2 regions of the Streptomyces sp. NPDC037054 genome follow, and region 2 is predicted to be linked to the other one. Evidence: riboswitches for the same ligand, from Rfam matches in the RefSeq annotation. Region 2 holds a riboswitch; the other holds the start of a gene.
What was found. A riboswitch is a leader RNA that binds a small molecule or an ion and turns the genes downstream of it on or off. The one in region 2 is predicted to bind cyclic di-AMP.

Region 1 (7,171 bases), on a different contig from region 2:
CATCGGCGGCCTCGCCCACCACCTCGCCGCGCTGCGCACCACCGACGGCTACGAGAAGGTGCTGGCCTGGGGCAAGGACGTCCTCCAGCGCACCCCCGTGGTCGGCGGCACCGTCTACGAGGCGCTGCACGGCGCGAAGAAGGGCTTCAAGGACGCGTTCGCCCCGCAGTGCCTGTTCGAGGACCTGGGCCTGAAGTACGTCGGCCCGATCGACGGACACGACACCCGGGCCGTCGAGTCGGCGCTGCGCCGCGCGAAACGCTTCCACGGGCCGGTCCTGGTGCACGTCCTCACGGAGAAGGGCCGCGGCTACGAACCCGCCCTCGCGAACGAGGAGGACCACTTCCACACCGTCGGCGTGATGGACCCGCTGACCTGCGCGCCGCTCACTCCGTCGGCCGGACCGTCCTGGACCTCGGTGTTCGGCGAGGAGATCGTCCGCATCGGCGAGGAACGCGACGACGTCGTGGCGATCACGGCGGCCATGCTGCACCCGGTGGGCCTCGGCGCGTTCGCCGAGCGGTTCCCGGACCGGGTGTGGGACGTCGGCATCGCCGAACAGCACGCGGCCGTCTCGGCGGCGGGCCTGGCGACCGGCGGACTCCACCCCGTCGTCGCCGTCTACGCCACCTTCCTCAACCGCGCCTTCGACCAGCTGCTGATGGACGTCGCCCTGCACAAGTGCGGCGTCACCTTCGTCCTGGACCGGGCCGGCGTCACCGGCGTCGACGGGGCCTCCCACAACGGCATGTGGGACCTGTCCGTCCTCCAGGTCGTCCCCGGCCTCAGGATCGCCGCGCCCCGCGACGCGGCCCAACTGCGGGCCCAGTTGCGGGAGGCGGTCGCCGTGCACGACGCGCCGACCCTGGTCCGCTTCCCCAAGGAGTCCGTGGGCCCCGAGATCCCGGCCGTGGACCGGGTGGGCGGCCTCGACGTCCTGCACCGGGCGCCGGGCCGGCCGGAGGTCCTGCTGGTCGCCGTCGGCGTGATGGCGCCCGTCTGCCTGCGGGCCGCCGAGCTGCTGGAGGCCCGCGGCATCGGCTGCACCGTCGTGGACCCGCGCTGGGTCAAGCCCGTCGACCCCGCGCTGCCCCCGCTCGCCGCCGAACACCGCCTGGTGGCCGTCGTGGAGGACAACAGCCGCGCGGCCGGGGTGGGGTCGGCCGTCGCGCTGGCCCTGGGCGACGCCGAAGTGGACGTGCCCGTACGGCGGTTCGGCGTCCCGGAGCAGTTCCTCGCGCACGCCAAACGGGCCGAGGTGCTCGCCGACATCGGCCTCACGCCCGTCGAGATCGCGGGCCGGATCAGCGCGAGCCTGGCCGTCAAGGAAGAGCTGTCCAAGGAGCAACCGCAATGACCACCGCGGAATCCGCGTCGCCGTCGTCGCCGCAGGCCGGGGAGTTCGACCTCGGCGCGCTGCTGGCCGAACGCGGAGCCGAGCGCTACGAGCTGCACACCCGGCACCTCAACCACCAGCTCCCGCGCATGCTGCACACCATCGGCTTCGACAAGGTCTACGAGCGCGCCGAGGGCGCCTACTTCTGGGACGCCGACGGCAACGACTACCTGGACATGCTCGCCGGGTTCGGCGTGATGGGCCTGGGCCGGCACCACCCCGTGGTCCGCAAGGCGCTGCACGACGTCCTCGACCTCGACCTCGCCGACCTCACCCGGTTCGACTGCCAGCCCCTGCCCGGACTCCTGGCCGAGCGGCTGCTGGCGCACAGCCCGCACCTGGACCGTGTCTTCTTCGGCAACAGCGGCACCGAAGCCGTCGAAGGCGCCCTGAAGTTCGCCCGCTGCGCAACCGGCAGGCCGCGCGTGCTGTACTGCGAGCACGCCTTCCACGGCCTGACCACCGGCTCCCTGTCGGTGAACGGCGAGGCCGGCTTCCGGGACGGCTTCGCCCCGCTGCTGCCCGACACGGCCGTGCCCCTCGGCGATCTCGACGCGCTGGAAAGGGAGTTGCGCAAGGGAGACGTCGCCGCGCTGGTTGTCGAGCCGATCCAGGGCAAGGGCGTGCACGAGGCGCCGCCCGGCCATCTGCGCGCCGCCCAGGAACTGCTGCACCGGCACAAGGCACTCCTCATCGCCGACGAGGTGCAGACCGGCCTCGGCCGCACCGGCGACTTCTACGCGTACCAGCACGAGGAGGGCGTCGAGCCGGACCTGGTGTGCGTGGCGAAGGCCCTGTCCGGCGGCTACGTGCCGGTCGGTGCCACGCTGGGCAAGGACTGGATCTTCAAGAAGGTCTACTCCTCGATGGACCGCGTGCTGGTCCACTCGGCGAGCTTCGGGGCCAACGCCCAGGCCATGGCGGCGGGCCTCGCCGTACTGTCCGTGCTGGAGAACGAGCAGATCGTGGCGGGCGTCCGCACCACCGGCGAGCTGCTGAGGTCCCGGCTGGCGGCACTGGTGGACCGGTATGAAATGCTCGCCGACGTCCGCGGCCGGGGCCTGATGATCGGCATCGAGTTCGGCCGGCCGCGCTCGCTGAAGCTGCGCAGCCGGTGGGCCATGCTCCAGGCCGCCCGCAAGGGACTGTTCGCGCAGATGGTGGTCGTGCCGCTGCTCCAGAAGCACCGTATCCTCACCCAGGTCTCCGGCGACCACATGGAGGTCATCAAGCTCATCCCGCCGCTGATCATCGGCGAGCGGGAGGTCGACCGGTTCGTCGACGCCTTCACCGCGGTCATGGACGACGCGCACGACGGCGGGCTGATCTGGGACTTCGGCAGGACCCTGGTGAAGCAGGCGATCGCCAACCGCTGACGGCCGCCGCCCCGGCCGGGCGACCGCAAGGGTCTCGCGCCGGGGCTTTTGCCTCTGAGGCAAGAAATTTGCCCGAGAGGCAAGGCTCGGGCTGAATGGACGCATGAGCCACCCCGAGTCCGACCCGCCGGACGGGCCGCCCGAGGCGGGGCCGCTCGTCGCGCCCCGGCTTCGCGCCCTGCGCCGCCGCGCGGGCCTCACCCTGGAGGCCGCGGCCCGCGCCGCCGCCCTGTCGCCCGCCCATCTGTCCCGGCTGGAGACGGGGCAGCGCCAGCCGTCCCTGCCGATGCTGCTGGCCCTCGCCCGCATCTACGGTACGACGGTCTCCGAGCTGCTCGGCGAGCGGGCCGCCGAACGGGACGCCGTCGTCCGGGCCGCCGACATGGAGCCGACGGCGGCGGGCGGCTGGACGTACTGGCAGGCAGGGGCGCCCGGACGCGGCATGCAGGCCCTGCGGGTCCGCGTGCCGTACGGGGCGCAGGGCGACATCGTGCGCGTCCATCCCGGCGAGGAGTGGCTGCACGTGCTCAAGGGCCGGCTGCGGCTGCGCCTCGGCGACACCCTGCACCGGCTCGACCCGGGGGACAGCGCGCACTTCGACTCGCTGACCCCGCACCGCATCGCCGCGGACGGCCCGGACGGGGTCGAGCTCCTCTTCGTCCACACCCTGCTGCAGAGCCCCACGGCCACGCTGTGCCTGGGCCCGATCACCGGAGCGACGCCATGAGCGACATCGAGGAGAAGTTCCCGCGCGCCCTGTGGGTGCGGCTGTTCATCTACATCGCCGTGGGGCACGTCTTCGCCGCGTTCGTCTGGCTGCTCTTCGAGGTCGGCGCCAAGTAGCTCCGCCGCCGCCCCGGCCGGGACGTCAGTCGAGGAGGCGTTCGCGCAGCCGCTCCCGGGTCTCGGGTGTGACCCCGAGGCCCTGCTCCAGATAGGCCTCCACGCCGCCCCAGGTCTCCTCGATCGTCTCGAAGGCCGCCGTGAGGTACTCGGCGCGCGCGTCGAAGAGGGGGTTGAGCAGCTCCATGACCTCGGGGGAGTAGGCCGAGGCCGACGTGCCGCTGCGGCGCACCTTGTAGCGGCGGTGCTTGGCGTTGGACTTCAGGTAGTCCTCGACGATCGCGTCCCGCTCGACGCCCACGGCCAGCAGGGTCACCGCGACGGACAGGCCCGCGCGGTCCTTGCCCGCCGCGCAGTGCATCAGAGCCGGGACGCTGTCCTCGGCGAGCGCCCGCAGCACCCGGGAGTGCTCCGCGGTGCGCTCCTTGATGATCATCCGGTACGAGGCGATCATGCGGTCCGCGCCCTTGCCGTCCGACAGGATCGCGCGCAGCTGGTCGAGGTCGCCGTCGCGCACCATCTTCCAGAACTCGGCACCGTCGGCCGGGTCGCTCAGCGGCAGGTTCACATTGCGCACGCCCGGCAGCTCGACGTCCGGGCCCTCGAGCTTCTGGTCGGCCGCGTTGCGGAAGTCGAAGATCGTGTGCAGGCCGAGGGAGGCGAGGAAGGCGGCGTCCTCCTGCGTCGCGTGCGCGAGGTGGCCGCTGCGGAACAGCACGCCGTGCCGCACCCGGCGGCCGTCCACGGTCGGCAGTCCGCCGACGTCACGGAAGTTGCGCACTCCGGCCAGCTCGGGCTCGGTCGACGGGACCTGCTGCGTCACGAGGGCTCCTCCCACTCGGCCCCGACGGCGCGGCTCACCGACGGGCACGTGTCGACGATACGACACGCCCACCGGGCCATAAGAGAGGGACGCATCACCCCCGTCAGCTGCAAACAGGATGAAATCGGGCACCCTTTTGCCGGTGAGCCTCTATGTCGCCCAGTGGGTCATTAGTCCGAATCGAGTGTTTGGGTATAACGCGCCCCGATAGCAAGGGAGATGGGGTGTGGTGCGTGAGCAGCGTCATAATCGTGACGATCCGCTGTCGCCATGTTCACGTAATTCAGGTGCATTTCCTGGGGATTGAAGAAGAGCGAAAGATCCTTAATCCACGCTCGGTGACCGGAAAAGTCCCGAACGGCCGCCGGTAAAGCGTCCGCAGGCATTCCCGGGCTTGTCCCCGTGCCATCCGGTCGCTTACGTTCGCCACCGATCCGGACGGACGCCTAATCCTGCCGCCGCCCGGAAGCCCGCACACACTGACCCGTGTACGGCAGGAGCGGGGGACCCACAGGTACAACCGCCTGTTCCGGTCTCCGGAACTGGCTTGGGGTGAAGTCGCGCAGCAGACGCGGCCGGGCATCTCCAGCCCGAACCCGACAGCTCACCTCGTAGGCGCCGGAGAGGAATTCGCCATGCCCGCGAAGGGTAAGCACCGCCGTACGAAGTCACAGCGTTTCACCCGATCCATCGCCGTCGCCGGAACCGGCGGCGCCGCACTCGCGCTTCCGCTTCTCGGGGCCACCGGCGCCAACGCCGCCCCCGCGCAGCCGGTTTCCGAAAAGGCCGTTCAGTCCCTTCCGGTGGCGCAGAACAAGGCCCCCGAGAAGAGCGCCGCGAAGAACTCCGCCCCGCGGACCTACACTGTCAAGGGCGGCGACTACCTTTCGAAGATCGCCGACGAGCAGAATGTCAGCGGCGGCTGGAAGAAGCTGTACGAGGACAACCGCGAGACCGTCGGAAGCGACCCCTCGCTGATCCTCCCGGGCCAGAAGCTGGCCCTGGGCAAGAAGGCCGCGACGACCACCGCCAAGCCGTCGGCCGAGTCGCCTTCGTCTGCTTCTTCCGGTTCGTCGACGAAGTCGTCCGCCTCCGAGTCGTCCGCGTCGAAGTCGTCGTCCTCCGACTCCTCCGCCTCGCCGTCGGCCAACGCCGCGGCGCCGGCCGCGCAGTCCTCCGGCTTCACGCTCCCCGTCTCCGGCTCCGGCGTCGGCACCGCCTACAAGGTCGCCGGCAGCATGTGGTCCAGCGGCTACCACACCGGCGTCGACTTCGTCGTCCCGACCGGCACGTCCCTGAAGGCCGTCGGCGCCGGCACCGTCGTCTCCGCCGGCTGGGCGGGCGCGTACGGCAACCAGGTCGTCATCAAGCTCAGCGACGGCCACTACGCCCAGTACGCCCACCTGTCCTCCCTGTCGGTCTCGGCCGGTCAGAGCGTGACCGCGGGCCAGCAGGTCGGCCTCTCCGGCTCGACCGGCAACTCGACCGGTCCGCACCTGCACTTCGAGATCCGGACCACGCCGGACTACGGCTCGGACGTGGACCCGATGGCGTACCTGCGCTCGCACGGCGCCCCCGGCGCCTGACGCACCGGCCGCCCCTCGGCGCGGCCACCCGCCTGACACGCGGCCGAAGGCCGGACCCCGATCCCCGGGTCCGGCCTTCGGCGTTCCCGTTCCCGTTCCCGTTCCCGGCGCGTGAACCCGCCCCATAACCCGCCCCGTCTATTCCCGAGTTGACCAAGACTTCAGGCGTGGCTTATCTCACCGTCCGTCAACCCCTGCCTACGGTCGCGTAGGTCACATTCGACGGTGAAAAATGGATCGATGTGGCAGACGATTCGAAGAATGACAGCAGATCAGTGATCGGGTCGTACGTGGCGGTGGGGGACAGCTTCACCGAGGGCGTGGGCGACCCCGGCCCCGACGGGGCGTTCGTCGGCTGGGCCGACCGCTTCGCGGTACTGCTCGCCGACCGGCGGCCCGAGGGCGACTTCCAGTACACCAACCTCGCCGTGCGCGGAAAACTGCTCGACCAGATCGTCGCGGACCAGCTCCCCAGGGCGGTGGAACTCGCCCCGGACCTGGTCTCCTTCTGCGCCGGGGGCAACGACATCCTGCGGCCCGGCACCGACCCCGACGAGGTGGCCGAGCGGTTCGAGCGGGCGGTCGCCGCGCTCACCGCCGTCGCGGGCACCGTGATGGTGACGACCGGCTTCGACACCCGGACCATGCCCGTCCTCAGGCACCTGCGCGGCAAGATCGCCACCTACAACGGTCACGTCCGTGCCGTCGCGGACCGGTACGGCTGCCCCGTGCTCGACCTGTGGTCCCTGAAGAGCATCCAGGACCGCAGGGCGTGGGACGCGGACCGGCTGCACCTCTCCCCGGAGGGGCACACCCGCGTGGCGCTGCGCGCGGGCCAGGTCCTCGGCCTGGAGATCCCGGCCGACCCGGAGCAGCCCTGGCCGCCGCTGCCGCCGCGCGGCACGCTGGAGATCCGGCGCGACGACGTGCACTGGGCGCGGGAGTACCTGGTGCCGTGGATCGGGCGCCGGCTGCGCGGCGAGTCCTCCGGGGACCATGTGACGGCCAAGGGCATGCTGTCGCCGGACGACATCAGGATGCGGATCGCCCCGGTGGCCTGAGGGGGGCGACGGCGGGGCAGTGCGCGTGGAAAGGGCGGTGGCGGGGCGGCACGAGCGGCCACTCGGACGGGCGTCTCGCCGCTCCG
Region 2 (7,171 bases):
GCCCGCCCTCACCGATGGCCTGGCGCGCCTCGCGGGCTCCGGCCGGTTCCGGATGCCGGACCTGGAGCTGCTCCCCGCCTCCTACGACCTGCCCGGCGCCCGGCTGCTCGACCTCGTCCAGGTCATGGACCGCATCCGCGCCGAGTGCCCGTGGTCCTCGCGGCAGACCCACAATGGGCTCGCGAAGTACGGCATCGAGGAGGCGTACGAACTGGTCGAGGCGATCGAGGAGGGCGACCGCGACGAATTGCGCGAGGAACTGGGCGACGTCCTGCTCCAGGTCGTCTTCCACGCCCGCATCGCCGAGGAGGACCCGGAGGCGCCGTTCTCCGTGGACGACGTGGCGGGCGGGATCGTCGCCAAGCTCGTCCACCGCCATCCGCATGTCTTCGGGGACGCGACGGCGACCACCCCCGAGGAGGTCAAGGAGCACTGGCTGCGCACCAAGGCGGTCGAGAAGCGGCGCACCTCCGTCACCGAGGGCATCCCCCTCGGCCAGCCCGGCCTGGCCCTCGCCGCCAAGCTGGCCTCCCGGGCCCGCACGGCCGGCCTGGACGTGCCGCTGCCCCGCGTCGAGGGCATCGGCTACGAGCTGCTGGCCCTGGCGGTCCGGGCGGAGGCGGAGGGCGTCGACCCGGAGGCGGCCCTGAGAGCGGCGGCCCGGGCCTACCGCGACGCCATCAGGGACACGGAGAACCGCTGACCGGCGTCCCGGATACGGTCGAGCACGTGACCAACCAGCCCCACTCCCGCCCCGCCGCCCCCGAACTCTTCACCTGGGAGTTCGCCTCCGACCCCTACCCCGCCTACGCCTGGCTGCGCGAGCACGCCCCCGTGCACCGCACCCGGCTGCCCAGCGGCGTGGAGGCCTGGCTGGTCACCCGCTACGCCGACGCCAAGCAGGCCCTCGCCGACCAGCGCCTGTCCAAGAACCCGGCGCACCACGACGAACCCGCGCACGCCAAGGGCAAGACCGGGATCCCCGGGGAGCGCAAGGCCGAGCTGATGACGCATCTGCTCAACATCGACCCGCCGGACCACACCAGGCTCCGGCGGCTGGTCAGCAAGGCGTTCACCCCCCGCCGCGTCGCGGAGTTCACGCCCCGCGTGCAGGAGCTCACCGACCGGCTCATCGACCGCTTCGCCCGCGAGGGCTCCGCCGACCTCATCCACGACTTCGCCTTCCCGCTCCCCATTTACGCCATCTGCGACCTGCTCGGCGTCCCCCGCGAGGACCAGGACGACTTCCGTGACTGGGCGGGCATGATGATCCGGCACGGCGGCGGCCCGCGCGGCGGTGTCGCCCGCTCCGTGAAGAAGATGCGCGGCTACCTCGCCGACCTCATCCACCGCAAGCGCGCCGCCCTGCCCGCCGAACCGGCCCCCGGTGAGGACCTCATCTCCGGCCTGATCCGCGCCTCGGACCACGGCGAGCACCTCACGGAGAACGAGGCGGCGGCGATGGCGTTCATCCTGCTGTTCGCCGGCTTCGAGACCACCGTCAACCTCATCGGCAACGGCACCTACGCCCTCCTCACCCACCCCGGGCAGCGCACCCGCCTCCAGGACTCCCTCGCCGCCGGCGAACGCGACCTGCTCGAAACCGGCGTGGAGGAACTCCTGCGCTACGACGGCCCGGTGGAGCTGGCCACCTGGCGGTTCGCCACCGAACCGCTCTCCCTCGGCGGCCAGGACATCGCGCCCGGCGACCCCGTCCTCGTCGTGCTGGCCGCCGCCGACCGGGACCCGGAGCGGTTCGCCGACCCGGACGTCCTCGACCTCGGCCGCAAGGACAACCAGCACCTCGGATACGGGCACGGGATCCACTACTGCCTCGGAGCGCCCCTCGCCCGGCTGGAGGGACAGACCGCGCTCGCCACGCTCCTCACCCGCCTGCCCGACCTGCGACTGGCCGTGGATCCCGACCAGTTGAGGTGGCGCGGCGGTCTCATCATGCGCGGACTGCGCACCCTGCCCGTCGAGTTCACACCCGAGGGTGCCCGGCCGACCCCGGACCGCGACCCCGGCAAAGGTGACACACCGTCAGAGCTGTGATCTTAACGTGATCTGCGCGGCATGAACTTGTGACGGCTGATCGAATGCCTATACGTTTCCGGATCAGCGTGGCGCCGAGTCCCACTCGCCGCGCCGTTCACTGCTGTCTCGCGAAAGGCCCCCGCATGCTCTCCGGGAACGGTCGTCACCGTCGCCCCCGCCAGGCTCCGGCTCTCCTTGTCGCGGCCGGAGTGACCGGCTCCGCCATCGCCATCCCGCTGCTCGGCGCGACCGGCGCGAGCGCGGCCGACGGCGCCTCGTGGGACCGGGTCGCGGAATGCGAGACCGGCGGCTCGTGGAGCCAGAACACCGGCAACGGGTACTACGGCGGGCTCCAGTTGACCCAGGAGGACTGGGAGGCGTACGGCGGGCTCGACTTCGCCTCCAGCGCCGACCAGGCCAGCCGCTCGCAGCAGATAGCCGTGGCCGAGCGGATCCTCGCCGACAGGGGCGCCCACGCCTGGCCGACCTGCGGGCTGCTCGCGGGCCTCGACGGCGACGGCGGCGACGCCGACGTGGACACCGGCGTGTCCGAGTCGCCCGACTCGACCGACACCTCCGATTCCTCCGACTCGTCCGGCTCCTCGGACGGGTCGAGCGGGCCGGACTCCGGTTCGACACCTTCCTCGGACCCGTCCGACGGCACCACCCCCTCGGACTCCTCGGACGAATCCGGCGATTCCGGCGACACGGGTGCGAGCCCCGCCCCCAGCGAGTCCGCCGACTCCACCAAGCAGGACGACTCGGACAAGTCCGAGCAGGGCGACGGCGCTTCGGAGGGCACGGAGACCGGCGGGACCGGCACCGGCCGCCACCGCGGCCCGAGCGCCGAGGAGAGCGCCGCCGACGGCCGCGAGGACGGCTCCTCCGGCCGCCACGCCTCACGCGACGCGGCAGCCGCCCGCGACGCCGGCGACGGCACCTACACCGTCCGCACCGGAGACAACCTCTGGGCCATCGCCGACTCCCTCGACCTCCGCGGCGGGTGGCGCGAGCTCTACACCGCGAACCAGGAAGCGATCGGCGCCGACCCGGACCTGATCCTGCCCGGTCAGAAGCTTGCGGTGCAGGGCGAATCGGTCGAAAAGCAGCGGTAGTTCACGTCACGGTTCGCCGTGGAATGTCCGGTTTAAATGCAGTGAGAGATAGGTCTCAGAAGCCCTGATCGTCTTTGAAATTCGGCGGCGCGCGTGTCTACGGTCAAGGCCGCTCGCCATCGCGGGCACCGGCCGCCGCAACGCCGAATCCTGCCAGTGGCGGCCCGGTAACAGTCGTCGCGTCAAGCGCCGTAGGCAGGAGCGGGGGACCCAAGGTAAGTGCCGGGCCCAGCAGTTGAGCTGGACCGGCTTGGGGTGAAGCCGCGCGCATCGAGAGGTGCCGCGCGGCCGGGCAACTCAACCGGCCCGAACCCGACAGCTCACCTCGCAGGCGTCGGTGAGGGGATCCAACCATGCTGTTTTCCGGCAAGGGCAAGCACCGTCGTCCGTCCAAGGCCACTCGCGCCATCGCCATCGCCGGCGTCACCGGCGCCGCCGTCGCCGCCCCGCTGATGGCGTCCGGCACCGCCTCCGCCGCCACCGCCTCCGAGTGGGACGCCGTCGCCCAGTGCGAGTCCGGCGGCAACTGGTCCATCAACACCGGCAACGGCTACTACGGCGGTCTGCAGTTCTCCGCCTCCACCTGGGCCGGCTACGGCGGCACGCAGTACGCGTCCACCGCCGACCAGGCCACCAAGGAGCAGCAGATCGAGATAGCCGAGAAGGTTCTCGCGGGTCAGGGCAAGGGCGCCTGGCCGGTCTGCGGCACCGGCCTGTCCAACACGCCGTACGGCGGCGGCAGCTCCTCCTCGTCCGACTCGGGCTCCGGCTCCGGCCAGAGCGCGGGCGGCGACACCGCCACCACCGACCGCTCCGCCGAGCAGCCCGCCTCCCGCTCGCAGGAGCGTCCGGCCGCGAAGAAGACCGTCACCACCCCGACCGGCAAGAAGGTCAAGAAGGGCGACGGCGAGTACAAGGTCGTCAAGGGCGACACCCTCAGCTCCATCGCCGAGGAGCACGACGTCAAGGGCGGCTGGGCGAAGCTGTTCGAGCTGAACAAGGACATCGTCGAGGAAGCCGACCTCATCTACCCGGGTCAGCAGCTGCACCTGAAGTGACACCTGAACCGACACGCGGTTCGCAGCCCGGACCCTCGTGAACCCCCCGCCCCGGTGCGTCCTTCCCCCGTACGCACCGGGGCGGGGTCATGCGTGTCCGGGCCGCGTGTCGTCGGCTCTTTCCCCACTCTTCATCCGCCACCCCCTTTGTTCCGACGGTGAACAATGGGTACCGTCTGTCTGTCCACGGGACGGTCGGTCGGCTGGCCGACGGCCCGGGGGCGGTTAGGCTCTAGTCGCAAGGCACACCAAGGCCGCCCACGGCCCCCGTGCCCCGCACTTCCAGCGTCACATCCCAAGAAGGAGATGCTCGTGCCGTCCATCGACGTCGTCGTAGCCCGGGAAATCCTGGACTCCCGAGGCAACCCCACGGTCGAGGTCGAGGTCGGCCTCGACGACGGCAGCACGGGTCGTGCCGCCGTCCCGTCCGGCGCCTCGACGGGCGCCTTCGAGGCCATCGAGCTCCGCGACGGCGACCCCAACCGCTACCAGGGCAAGGGCGTCGAGAAGGCCGTCCTGGCCGTCATCGAGCAGATCGGCCCGGAGCTGGTCGGCTACGACGCCACCGAGCAGCGCCTGATCGACCAGGCGATGTTCGACCTGGACGCCACCGACAACAAGGGCTCGCTGGGCGCCAACGCCATCCTCGGCGTCTCGCTCGCCGTCGCCCACGCCGCCTCCGAGGCCAGTGACCTGCCGCTGTTCCGCTACCTGGGCGGCCCGAACGCGCACCTGCTGCCGGTGCCGATGATGAACATCCTGAACGGCGGCTCGCACGCCGACTCCAACGTGGACATCCAGGAGTTCATGATCGCCCCCATCGGCGCGGAGTCCTTCTCCGAGGCGCTGCGCTGGGGCACCGAGGTCTACCACACCCTCAAGAAGGTGCTGAAGAGCAAGGGCCTGGCCACCGGCCTCGGCGACGAGGGCGGCTTCGCCCCGAACCTCGGCTCCAACCGCGAGGCCCTCGACCTCATCCTCGAAGCCGTCAAGGAGGCCGGCTACACCCCCGGCTCCCAGATCGCCCTGGCGCTCGACGTCGCCGCGTCCGAGTTCTACAAGGACGGCTCCTACCTCTTCGAGGGCAAGGAGCGCTCCGCCGCCGAGATGACCGAGTACTACGCCGAGCTGGTCGACGCGTACCCGCTGGTCTCCATCGAGGACCCGCTGTTCGAGGACGACTGGGCCGGCTGGCAGACCATCACCGAGAAGCTGGGCGACAAGGTCCAGCTCGTCGGCGACGACCTGTTCGTCACCAACCCGGAGCGCCTGGCCCGCGGCATCGAGGACGGCGCGGCCAACGCGCTGCTCGTGAAGGTGAACCAGATCGGTTCGCTCACCGAGACCCTGGACGCCGTCGAGCTGGCCCAGCGCAACGGCTTCAAGTGCATGATGTCCCACCGCTCCGGCGAGACCGAGGACGTCACCATCGCCGACCTGGCCGTCGCCACCAACTGCGGCCAGATCAAGACCGGCGCCCCGGCCCGCTCCGAGCGCGTCGCCAAGTACAACCAGCTGCTGCGCATCGAGGAGATCCTCGACGACGCCGCGGTGTACGCCGGCCGCAGCGCCTTCCCGCGCTTCAAGGGCTGACCCGGCCCACGCGGCCGACCCGGCCGTAGAGGCAGCGTCGTACGTACGTCCCCGTACCCGGTCCCGTACCGTGTGCGGGGACGTACGCGCGTGGGAAACGGGAGGCGGGGAGACACATGGCCGTGAAGGACCGGGACCGGTTCTCCACCACGACCAGGCTCAAGCTGCTCGGGGAGCAGACCGCGGCGCGGGTCTACCGCTCGCAGACCCGGCGCCAGGCCCGCCGCTCCCGGCTGACCGGCCGGGCCGCGCTGCTCGCCCTGGTGGTCTGCTCACTGATCGTGGCCCTGGCCTACCCGATGCGGCAGTACGTCTCCCAGCGCGCCGAGATCGCCGACCTCGAACGGCAGAAGCAGCAGGCGAAGGAGCGCGTCGAGAAACTGCGCGACCTCAAGGCCCGCTGGCAGGACGACGCGTACGCGGAACAGCAGATCCGGCAGCGGCTGCACTACGTCATGCCCGGGGAGACCGGCTACGTCGTCGTCGACCCGGACGCCGCCCGGCAGTCCCGCGCCGACCAGGGACGGGCCGACCGCCCCTGGTACTCGAACATCTGGGACGGGGTCGACAAGTCCGACGCCGCCGAGTGAACGGCGACGTCGCCGCCCAGTGAACAGCGAACGAGACAGGTCGAGAAAGACAGGTATGGAAACGCCCCCGCCCTCCACCCCGCGCACCGAGCCCTCCGACGCGGACGTCGAGGCCTTCAAGCAGCAGCTCGGGCGGCCGCCGCGCGGCCTGCGGGCCATCGCGCACCGCTGCCCCTGCGGGCAGCCCGACGTCGTGGAGACGGCGCCCCGCCTGCCCGACGGCACGCCCTTCCCGACGCTGTACTACCTGACGTGCCCGAAGGCGAACTCGGCGATCGGCACGCTGGAGGCGAACGGCGTGATGAAGGAGATGACGGAGCGGCTGGCCGCCGACCCGGAGCTGGCCGCCGCCTACCGGGCCGCGCACGAGGACTACGTCCGGCGCCGCGACGAGATCGAGGAGCTGAGGAACTTCCCCAGCGCCGGCGGCATGCCGGACCGCGTGAAGTGCCTGCACGTCCTCGTCGCGCACTCCCTCGCGGCCGGCCCCGGCGTGAACCCGCTGGGCGACGAGGCCCTCGCGATGCTGCCGGAGTGGTGGCGCAAGGGCACCTGTGTGACGCCGACGGCTGAGACGACGGAGGGGGACGCCCGGTGACCAGGGTCGCCGCGATCGACTGCGGTACGAACTCCATCCGCCTGCTGGTGGCCGACTGCGACCCGGCCACCGGCGAGCTGGTCGACCTCGACCGCCGCATGACCATCGTCCGCCTCGGCCAGGGCGTCGACCGCACCGGGCGGCTCGCCCCCGAGGCGCTGGAGCGGACCTTCGCCGCCT

Region 1: another riboswitch for cyclic di-AMP. It lies ahead of ACZ7D7_RS16525 (M23 family metallopeptidase); the one in region 2 lies ahead of ACZ7D7_RS15410 (transglycosylase family protein).

The regions. Positions count from the first base shown of each region.
Region 1 is NZ_JBVJSJ010000006.1:179,149-186,319, forward strand. Features, by position in the region: gene dxs (1-deoxy-D-xylulose-5-phosphate synthase) at 1-1,357, shown strand, start outside; gene ACZ7D7_RS16505 (aspartate aminotransferase family protein) at 1,354-2,772, shown strand; gene ACZ7D7_RS16510 (helix-turn-helix domain-containing protein) at 2,876-3,499, shown strand; gene ACZ7D7_RS16515 (DUF6126 family protein) at 3,496-3,615, shown strand; gene ACZ7D7_RS16520 (tyrosine-protein phosphatase) at 3,641-4,438, opposite strand; cyclic di-AMP (ydaO/yuaA leader) riboswitch at 4,906-5,071, shown strand; gene ACZ7D7_RS16525 (M23 family metallopeptidase) at 5,074-6,024, shown strand; gene ACZ7D7_RS16530 (SGNH/GDSL hydrolase family protein) at 6,300-7,085, shown strand.
Region 2 is NZ_JBVJSJ010000005.1:431,985-439,155, forward strand. Features, by position in the region: gene ACZ7D7_RS15395 (nucleoside triphosphate pyrophosphohydrolase) at 1-703, shown strand, start outside; gene ACZ7D7_RS15400 (cytochrome P450 family protein) at 730-2,055, shown strand; gene ACZ7D7_RS15405 (transglycosylase family protein) at 2,181-3,152, shown strand; cyclic di-AMP (ydaO/yuaA leader) riboswitch at 3,330-3,501, shown strand; gene ACZ7D7_RS15410 (transglycosylase family protein) at 3,506-4,210, shown strand; gene eno (phosphopyruvate hydratase) at 4,523-5,803, shown strand; gene ACZ7D7_RS15420 (FtsB family cell division protein) at 5,920-6,393, shown strand; gene ACZ7D7_RS15425 (DUF501 domain-containing protein) at 6,449-6,991, shown strand; gene ACZ7D7_RS15430 (Ppx/GppA phosphatase family protein) at 6,988-7,171, shown strand, end outside.